2 linked regions of the Butyricimonas faecihominis genome follow. Each later gene encodes a partner of the first gene's protein in a complex. Links are inferred from orthologs where the notes say so. Each region holds a gene or a part of one and is shown on either strand. Other genes may lie near its edges.

Region 1 (4,287 bases):
TCCTTCCGTGAGAGGCAAGAAATTGCCGGATGACGTGGTGAAAGCCTCTTTGATCTACGTGGTGGCACACGAAGTAGGTCATTGCTTGGGATTCATGCACAACATGGCCTCTTCGGCAGCTTTCCCGGTTGATTCGTTGCGTTCTGCATCGTTTACTCAAAAATACGGGACGACACCTTGTATCATGGATTACGCTCGTTTCAATTACGTGGCGCAACCCGGGGATAAGGGCGTGAAATTGACTCCCCCGAATTTGGGTGTTTATGACGAGTTCTTGATTAAATGGAATTATCAATATATTCCCGGAACGAGAGACGAGTGGGAGGAACAACCTATCGTGGAACAATGGGTGGACGAACATGCGGGAGACCCGATTTATCGTTATGGTCGCCAACAGATACAAAGCCGTTATGACCCGAGTGCTATCGAGGAAGACTTGGGTGATGACCCGATGAAAGCCAGCGAGTATGGTGTGAAGAATCTGAAGTATATTCTTTCCAATTTGCAAGGATGGATTAAAGACGATCCGGATTATTCTCACCGTCAGGCCCTGTATGGTCAGATTATGACACAATATTATCGTTATCTGAAGAACGTGATGTATAATATCGGGGGAATCTATCTGACAGAAGTGAAAGAAGGTACTCCGGGTAAGCGTTATGAGGCTGTGCCGAAAGCTCGTCAGAAAGCATCTATGGCGTGGGTGTTGAAACAGTTTAAATCCATGGATTGGTTGAATAATGCGGAATTGAAGGCTCACTTCCCGTTAAGTGTTGACGGGAGTGCAATCGTTCGGAGTCGAGTGGCCGGGGATATTCAGGGATTGATCGGTAACGTGATTCTTTCTTCTCACGTGGCATCCTCTCCTTACTCGATTAATGAGTTTATGACGGATCTTTATAATGGTACGTGGAGTAACTTGTTACAAGGGAAGGCATTGACAGAGGGAGACAAGATTTTGCAAAATACGATGGTGGATATGGTCTGTGCATCATTGAATGATGGCGGTACCAAGAAAAGCGCCTCTCCTTTTGGTTTTGTACCTTCTGTTGACGAGATCGTGGCTTACGGGTTGGATGAGAGTGGTTTGATCAGTCGTTTTGCCGACCAGTTCCGTGCGGTTGATGAAGAATATGGCCGGGGATACGTGGCCTCAAATATGGTGGCCGATCAGTTCGGAACTCCCGGTTACGGTTGGCAGAGAACGGTTGCCACGACGGCAATTGACGATTCCAAGGCCTATTTGCAGGATATGGCCGTGAAATCCCGGAATTTATTAAGAAGTAAAATAGGAGGAATGTCCGGAAACGCGAAAGTACATTATCAGGCTCTTCTTATCAAATTAAACAATGCGTTGAAGGACAAACTATAGTGTATGTTTTCTAGTTTGTGTTCAGAGTATGACGTCTGAAATTGATCCGGGGCAGTTCGTTTATCGAGCTGCCCCTTGTCATGTGGAATAGAATCCTTTTGAAAGCTATTAATAATTTATTAAATTCGCGTTCGATTATAATTTAGATATATATATGAGCGACAATTCCCTATTAGAGAAATTAGAGACATTTTATATTCGTTTCCGTGAGATCGGGCAGTTGATAACCGACCCGGAGGTGATACAGGACATGAATCGTTTTGTGAAGTTGAATAAAGAGTATCGTGATCTGGAACAGATCGTGGAGGCGGGAGACGAGTTGAAACGTGCGGTGAGTTCTTATGATGAGGCACAGGAAATATTAAACACGGAGACCGATAAGGAACTGAAAGAGATGGCCGAGATGGAGATCGAGGAGCTGGATGCCAAGATTCCCGAATTGGAGTCGAAGGTGAAAATGTTGTTGGTACCAGCTGATCCGGAGGATTCAAAGAACGTGATTCTTGAAATTCGTGCTGGAACCGGGGGTGACGAGGCCAGTCTTTTCGCGGGGGATTTGTTCCGTATGTATACGAAATTTTGCGAGTCCAAACGTTGGAAAATAGAAATAACCAATTACAGTGAAGGAACTTCCGGGGGATACAAGGAAATTGTGGCGAACATCACGGGTGACGGTGTTTACGGGATTATGAAATACGAGTCGGGAGTACACCGCGTACAGCGTGTTCCGGCAACAGAGACTCAAGGACGGGTTCATACCTCTGCGGCCACGGTGGCTGTACTGCCGGAGGCAGAAGAAGTGGATGTGGTGTTGAATCCAGCAGATATTCGGAAAGATACTTACTGTTCTTCCGGTCCCGGGGGGCAGTCCGTGAACACGACGTATTCCGCTATCCGTTTGACGCATATTCCCACGGGTATCGTGGTGACTTGTCAGGACGAGAAGTCGCAGTTGAAGAACTTGGCGAAAGCAATGACCGAGTTGCGCTCTCGTATTTACGCGATCGAGCATCAGAAATATTTAGACGAGATAGCTACAAAACGGAAAACAATGGTTTCCACGGGTGATCGTTCCGCCAAGATTCGTACTTACAATTATCCGCAAGGACGTGTGACGGATCATCGTATCAATCTGACGCTTTATAACTTGGCTGCCGTTATGGATGGCGAGTTGGGCGAAATTATCGAGAAATTGCAGATCGAGGAGAACACGGAAAAATTGAAGGAAAGCGGATTTTAAAGATAAAAGTTAAAAACTAAAAGATAAAAGTTAGAAGGTATGACTTATAACGAGTTATTTGAACAGGTAAAAAAGAAAAAGTCCTTCCTTTGCGTGGGCTTGGATTCAGATATAAAGAAATTACCTCAACACCTGATGGGAGCGGAGGACCCCGTGTACGAGTTTAATAAAGCTATCGTGGATGCAACGGCAGATGTGGCAATTGCCTATAAACCTAATATCGCATTTTACGAGAGTAACGGGGTTTCCGGGTGGATTACGTTGGAAAAAACGGTGAAATACATCAAATCAAAATATCCCGAGATCTTCTTGATTGCCGATGCTAAACGCGGGGACATTGGAAATACATCCGAGATGTACGCTCGTGCTTTCTTGGAGACGATGGAATTTGATTCTATCACGGTGGCTCCTTATATGGGAGAGGATTCTGTGACCCCGTTCCTAAAATACGAGGGGAAATGGGTGATTCTATTAGCTTTGACTTCTAATAAAGGCGCTTTTGATTTCCAATTCTTTGAGGAGAATGGCGTGAAATTGTATGAACGGGTTTTGCGTAAATCTCAAGAGTGGGGAAATGACCAGAATATGATGTATGTCGTTGGGGCCACGAAAGCAGAAATGTTAAGCGGTATCCGTGAAATCGTTCCGAATCATTTCTTGTTGGTTCCGGGAGTGGGAGCGCAAGGCGGTAGTTTGGAAGAGGTCGCAAAATACGGTATGAACTCCCATTGCGGGTTAATCGTGAACTCTTCTCGCGGGATTATCTTTGCGGATAAGACCGAAAATTTTGCCGTGAGAGCGAGAGAAGAGGCCGTGAAGTTGCAACAACAGATGGCAGAATTGCTTGCTGCCAAAGGGGTGATTTAAGAGAAAGAGATTGAACTATATGTAGGAGGTGTGTTGCTTGGCGACACACCTTTTTGATTTATAAAAAGGGTAATTTTATTATTGTAGAATGCTTGCTAAAATAGGTGGTAATTTGTAGAAAATATTTTCTATAATTAAGGTGTTAACAGATAGGTCTAATCCAAGGAAACACAGGAATGTATTAAAAACTCGTCTCGAAAAGAAAGGTCATGAGTTGACTACAATTTGTAGTCAACTGAAATTGTCCTCGTCCGATTGTAAATATTTATAGAACGGATGTTGTTGATACAGAGTAATTATTTCGGTTAATACCATCTTTCGTTTTTCCCGTTGACGAGATCATCATGGACGATTGGTGGTATGCTTTTTTAGTACGCTGATAACAAATTCTGCACGCTCTTCCGGAGTACCTTTAGGGACGATTATAGGAATGTAGTCTAGTTGTTGGTAGGTGACGAGCATAACATCGTAGGTTTCGACGGCTTCTTGGTAGGTTTGTTTGCGTTCTGAATCGGTTTCGTAGATTTCAGGCCAGGGGGGAAGGATGAATACCTGCGGATTGTAGCGGAAATCTTGAACGGTATGTTGGAGTTCGGGAGATGGGGATTGATGGGTGAGGTGTACGTAAGCGAGGGTGTCGGGGATACCCCGGTCGAAGAAAAGAACAGATTCCTGTTTTTGGTGCTGTTCGAAGGATTCCACGGAGCGGGAAAGCATGAGGTGGGTGTAAGCGGGTATATTTGCCCAAGGGAGGGCGTTCCCGTTTCGGGCGACTTGTTCCCGGATAATCTCCCGTGCTACTTCGGGA
Region 2 (3,842 bases), 2.2 Mb from region 1 along the record:
CACTTGTTGCCAAACTATAACACCAGATAAGAGAACGAGTTTATGAGAACGATAAAAGACAAAGAGTTACACGAAAAATATTGCAACATTTGCATTGATAGTCCCAATTCCCTTTTTGCAAGTCTTGACGAAAGTAGCAAAAGCATTATTCGCCAAACCAGCATTTGCAAAATGTACAGGAAAGGAGACTTGATTTACGAAGAAGGGAATAAACCTTTCGGGTTAATTTGTCTGATCACCGGGAAAGCTAAAATCGCCAAGAAAGGTATCGCAGGACGGGAACAGATCGTGCGTATGGCAAAACCCGTCGGATTCATCGGCTACCGGGCTTTCTTTGCCGAGGAAATGCACATCGCATCAGCGGAGGCACTCGAGGAATCCATTGTCTGCATCATGAAAACAGAGCTTATTTTCGGTATCGTGCGCAGCAACTCGGATGTTGCCATGAACGTGATCCGGGCGTTGGCTACCGACCTCGGATTCTCGAATCGCCGAACAGTAACACTCACGCAAAAACATATTCGCGGACGTCTGGCTGAGGCCTTGCTCGTGCTGAAAGACACTTACGGGTTCGAGGATGATAACATGACGTTGAAAATTTGTCTCTCGCGGGAAGATATGGCCAATCTCTCGAACATGACCACCTCCAATGCCATCCGCACGCTATCCAACTTTGCCTCGGAAGGCATACTGGAACTTTCCGGCAAGCAAATCAAGATCACGAACATGGAAGCGCTGGAAAAAGTAAGCGATATGGGATAATTCAATCCTGCAATTGATCGATACACCGGCTGATGGTTTCATAATCAAAGCCACGACTCAAAGCAAAGCGGAAAAGCTTTGCTTTTCGTTTATAGGGATCTTCCTCTTTCAGGCCCCGATTCTTTTGTTTCAACAGCGCCAGACACGTGGCGTCACTTTCCTCATCGGGTAAAGAGGACAACGCCTGTTCGATAATACGTTCCGGCACACGCTTTTGCCGGAGCATCTGCATGATTTTCAACTTTCCCCAGCGATTAAAACGATGCTTATCCCGGGCATACGCCTCCGCAAAGCGAGTATCATCCAAGAAATGATTCTTCACCAAAAACTCCATGACCGCGGCAATATCCTTTTCCTCTAACTCCCACCGCTGTAACTTTTTAAGAATATCAAAACTACAATACTCCTTTTTACTACACTGCCCGGCAACAATATTCAACGCTTTCTTCGCATCCACTTTCGATGTAATTTAGAATTTAAAATTTCCCCGGGCTTTCACCATTCTCTCCCGTTCATTAATATCCTTCCGCAACTCAACCTCCTCGTACCCCATCTCCCGAAGTAACTCGACGGTTTCTTTCCCAAAAGCCTCGTTGATCTCGAAAAACAGCACTCCTCCACGATTCAGATGATCACGACCGAATCCGGCAATCTTCCGGTAAAACATTAACGGGTCGGTATCCGGCACGAAAAGAGCCCGAGAGGGTTCATAATTCAACACCCGATCGTGCATAAGCGCCTTCTCCGACTCCCGCACATAAGGTGGATTGCTCACGATCACGTCGAAACCGGGCCATTCCCATTCCTCGTAACGCAATATATCACGTACTTCAAATTTCACCTCCACACCATTTCTCCGGGCATTGTCGGCAGCTTGTCGCACGGCCGCCGGGGAAATATCCACCCCACAAAGCCGTACTCCTTTCAACAACTTACCCAACGACACGATGATACACCCACTCCCCGTTCCAATATCCAAGACACTCGCACCCGGCTGCACACCCGATTCCACGATCCACATCACCAGTTCTTCCGTCTCCGGTCGGGGAATCAAGGTTTCGCTATTTAGCTGAAAATCAATACCGGCAAATTCCGTTTCTCCCAATATATACTGGATCGGTTTATCCGTTTTTAACTCCTCCACGATTTGAACGAATTTATCGATAAAGCTTTTTGCTAAAAATTCGTGTTTTTTAAGATGTATGTCTATATTTGTATAATGCAACAGCTTGCAAAAGGAGAGCGAGCATAAAACTTTTATTTCATGCTCGGTATAAGTATCCTTTAGCTTCTGTAATGCGTATTGCTGTAAATCAAACATCGTATTCATGGAACAAAGATACGGTTTAATTGAAGATTGAAAATTGAAAATTGAAAATTTAATTGCGTGAACTGGACGGGTATTGCGATTGACATTGGCATTGTACTGTATATTCTCACCATCTTGGCGATCATATACACGATCATACTGGAAAACAGAAATCCGGTACGTACACTTGCGTGGATACTCGTACTCGTGCTGGCCCCCGGTATCGGGCTGCTCTTTTACATCTATTTCGGCATGAACTACCGGAAGATCAAGATGTTCTCCATGAAAGGCTTGGGCGACTTCAAGTGGTTGCAATACATGAGCGAAGACCAGAAACAACGTATCAAGAAAGCCGAATTGTTGAAAAAAGAAGACATGGAGGCAGTGAAACCGTTGATGACATTACTCCTGAACAACAGCAAAGCCCTTCTCTCCCGGAATAACACGGTCGAGATTCTCAACAACGGGGAGGCCACCTTCAGTTCGATCTTCAAGGCCATCGCCAAAGCCAAAAAATACATTCACCTCGAATATTACATCATTGATAAAGGAGAACTCGGAGAGAAACTGAAGGAATTACTTATCACGAAAGCCAAGGAAGGCGTGGAGGTTCGCGTGATCTATGATGACGTGGGGTCGTGGAAATTACCCAAACGTTACATCAAAGAGATGCAGGTCGCCGGGATTCAGATCTACCCGTTTCTTCCCGTGCGTTTTCCCTTGTTCACCAACAAGGTGAACTACCGGAACCACCGGAAAATCGTCGTCGTGGACGGGGACACCGGGTTCATTGGCGGGTTAAACTTCGCCGACCGTTATCTGCACGGATTACCCGGCATCGGTATCTGGCGCGACACCCACCTGAAAGTGAAAGGGGAAGCCGTCACCTCCCTGCAAGTGGTTTTCCTGTTTGACTGGTACTTTGTTCGTCAGGAACTTCTACTGAACAAGGCGGAATACCTTCCCAACAAGAAAGTCGATGGCAACGTGGTTGTTCAAACCGTGGCATCCGGTCCCGATAGCGACTGGACATCCATTCAACAAGCCTACTTCACGCTAATCAACATGGCCAAGAAGTACGTTTTCATCTCGACCCCCTATTTCATGCCGGGAGAAACCACGATCAACTCGCTGAAAACCGCCGCCATGAGCGGCGTGGACGTGCGTATCATGATCCCGTATAAATCCGACTCGCTACTCACGCACTGGTGTACACGCTCCTACGTGGAGGAACTACTGGAAGCCGGGGTTAGAGTATTTCAATATCGTAAAGGATTCAACCACAGCAAAGTAATCGTCATGGACGGACTGGTATCTTCCGTGGGTACTGCCAACATGGACATACGTAGTTTCGAACAAAACTTCGAAGTCAACCTCATCATCTACGACCGCAACGTCAGTCGCCAACTCGGTTCCGATTTTCTGGACGACCTGAAAGGCAGTTCCGAAATCAGTATCCATCGCTGGAAATTCCGCCCGAAACGGGATAAAATCCGGGAATCTCTAGCTCGACTTTTCGCCCCGTTGCTCTAACCCTATACTTCAATCCCTGTTCAGTCAGAGTTTAGCGAGAAACCGGCATCCTCTCCCTCATTTCCCCAACACCCTCACCCTACATCAAAATTTTCTCCAGCAAGCAAGTAAAACGAGCCTCTAAAATCCGTAGCTTTGCAGTTATAAGAACAACACCATTGAAAATTGCAAATCCCTCATTTTCAATTTTCAATTTTCAATTTTCAATTATTATGAACGAGATCGCCGAAATCATTAA

Evidence for each region.
Region 2: the proteins of prfA (region 1) and prmC are in contact, whole or in part, in a crystal structure (PDB 2B3T), measured with the Escherichia coli proteins. The link is inferred for Butyricimonas faecihominis from one-to-one orthologs.

Annotation. Positions count from the first base shown.
Region 1 is NZ_AP028155.1:4,503,067-4,507,353, forward strand. What follows is about bases 698-3,569. They hold prfA (peptide chain release factor 1), read left to right. Parts: upstream 698-1,526; coding sequence 1,527-2,612; downstream 2,613-3,569. Other genes in these bases: R8806_RS18660 (zinc-dependent metalloprotease), read left to right, coding at 698-1,372; pyrF (orotidine-5'-phosphate decarboxylase), read left to right, coding at 2,652-3,479. Also shown: more of R8806_RS18660, read left to right, coding at 1-697; R8806_RS18675 (AAA family ATPase), read right to left, coding at 3,822-4,287. UniProt on the Escherichia coli protein: Peptide chain release factor 1 directs the termination of translation in response to the peptide chain termination codons UAG and UAA.
Region 2 is NZ_AP028155.1:2,268,447-2,272,288, forward strand. Bases 163-3,145 are described here. They hold prmC (peptide chain release factor N(5)-glutamine methyltransferase), read right to left. Parts: upstream 2,093-3,145; coding sequence 1,232-2,092; downstream 163-1,231. Other genes in these bases: R8806_RS09475 (Crp/Fnr family transcriptional regulator), read left to right, coding at 163-762; R8806_RS09480 (regulatory protein RecX), read right to left, coding at 764-1,219; cls (cardiolipin synthase), read left to right, coding at 2,150-3,145. Outside these bases: R8806_RS09470 (NAD+ synthase), read left to right, coding at 1-20; more of R8806_RS09475, read left to right, coding at 43-162; more of cls, read left to right, coding at 3,146-3,604; R8806_RS09495 (bifunctional UDP-N-acetylmuramoyl-tripeptide:D-alanyl-D-alanine ligase/alanine racemase), read left to right, coding at 3,817-3,842. UniProt on the Escherichia coli protein: Methylates the class 1 translation termination release factors RF1/PrfA and RF2/PrfB on the glutamine residue of the universally conserved GGQ motif, i.e. on 'Gln-235' in RF1 and on 'Gln-252' in RF2.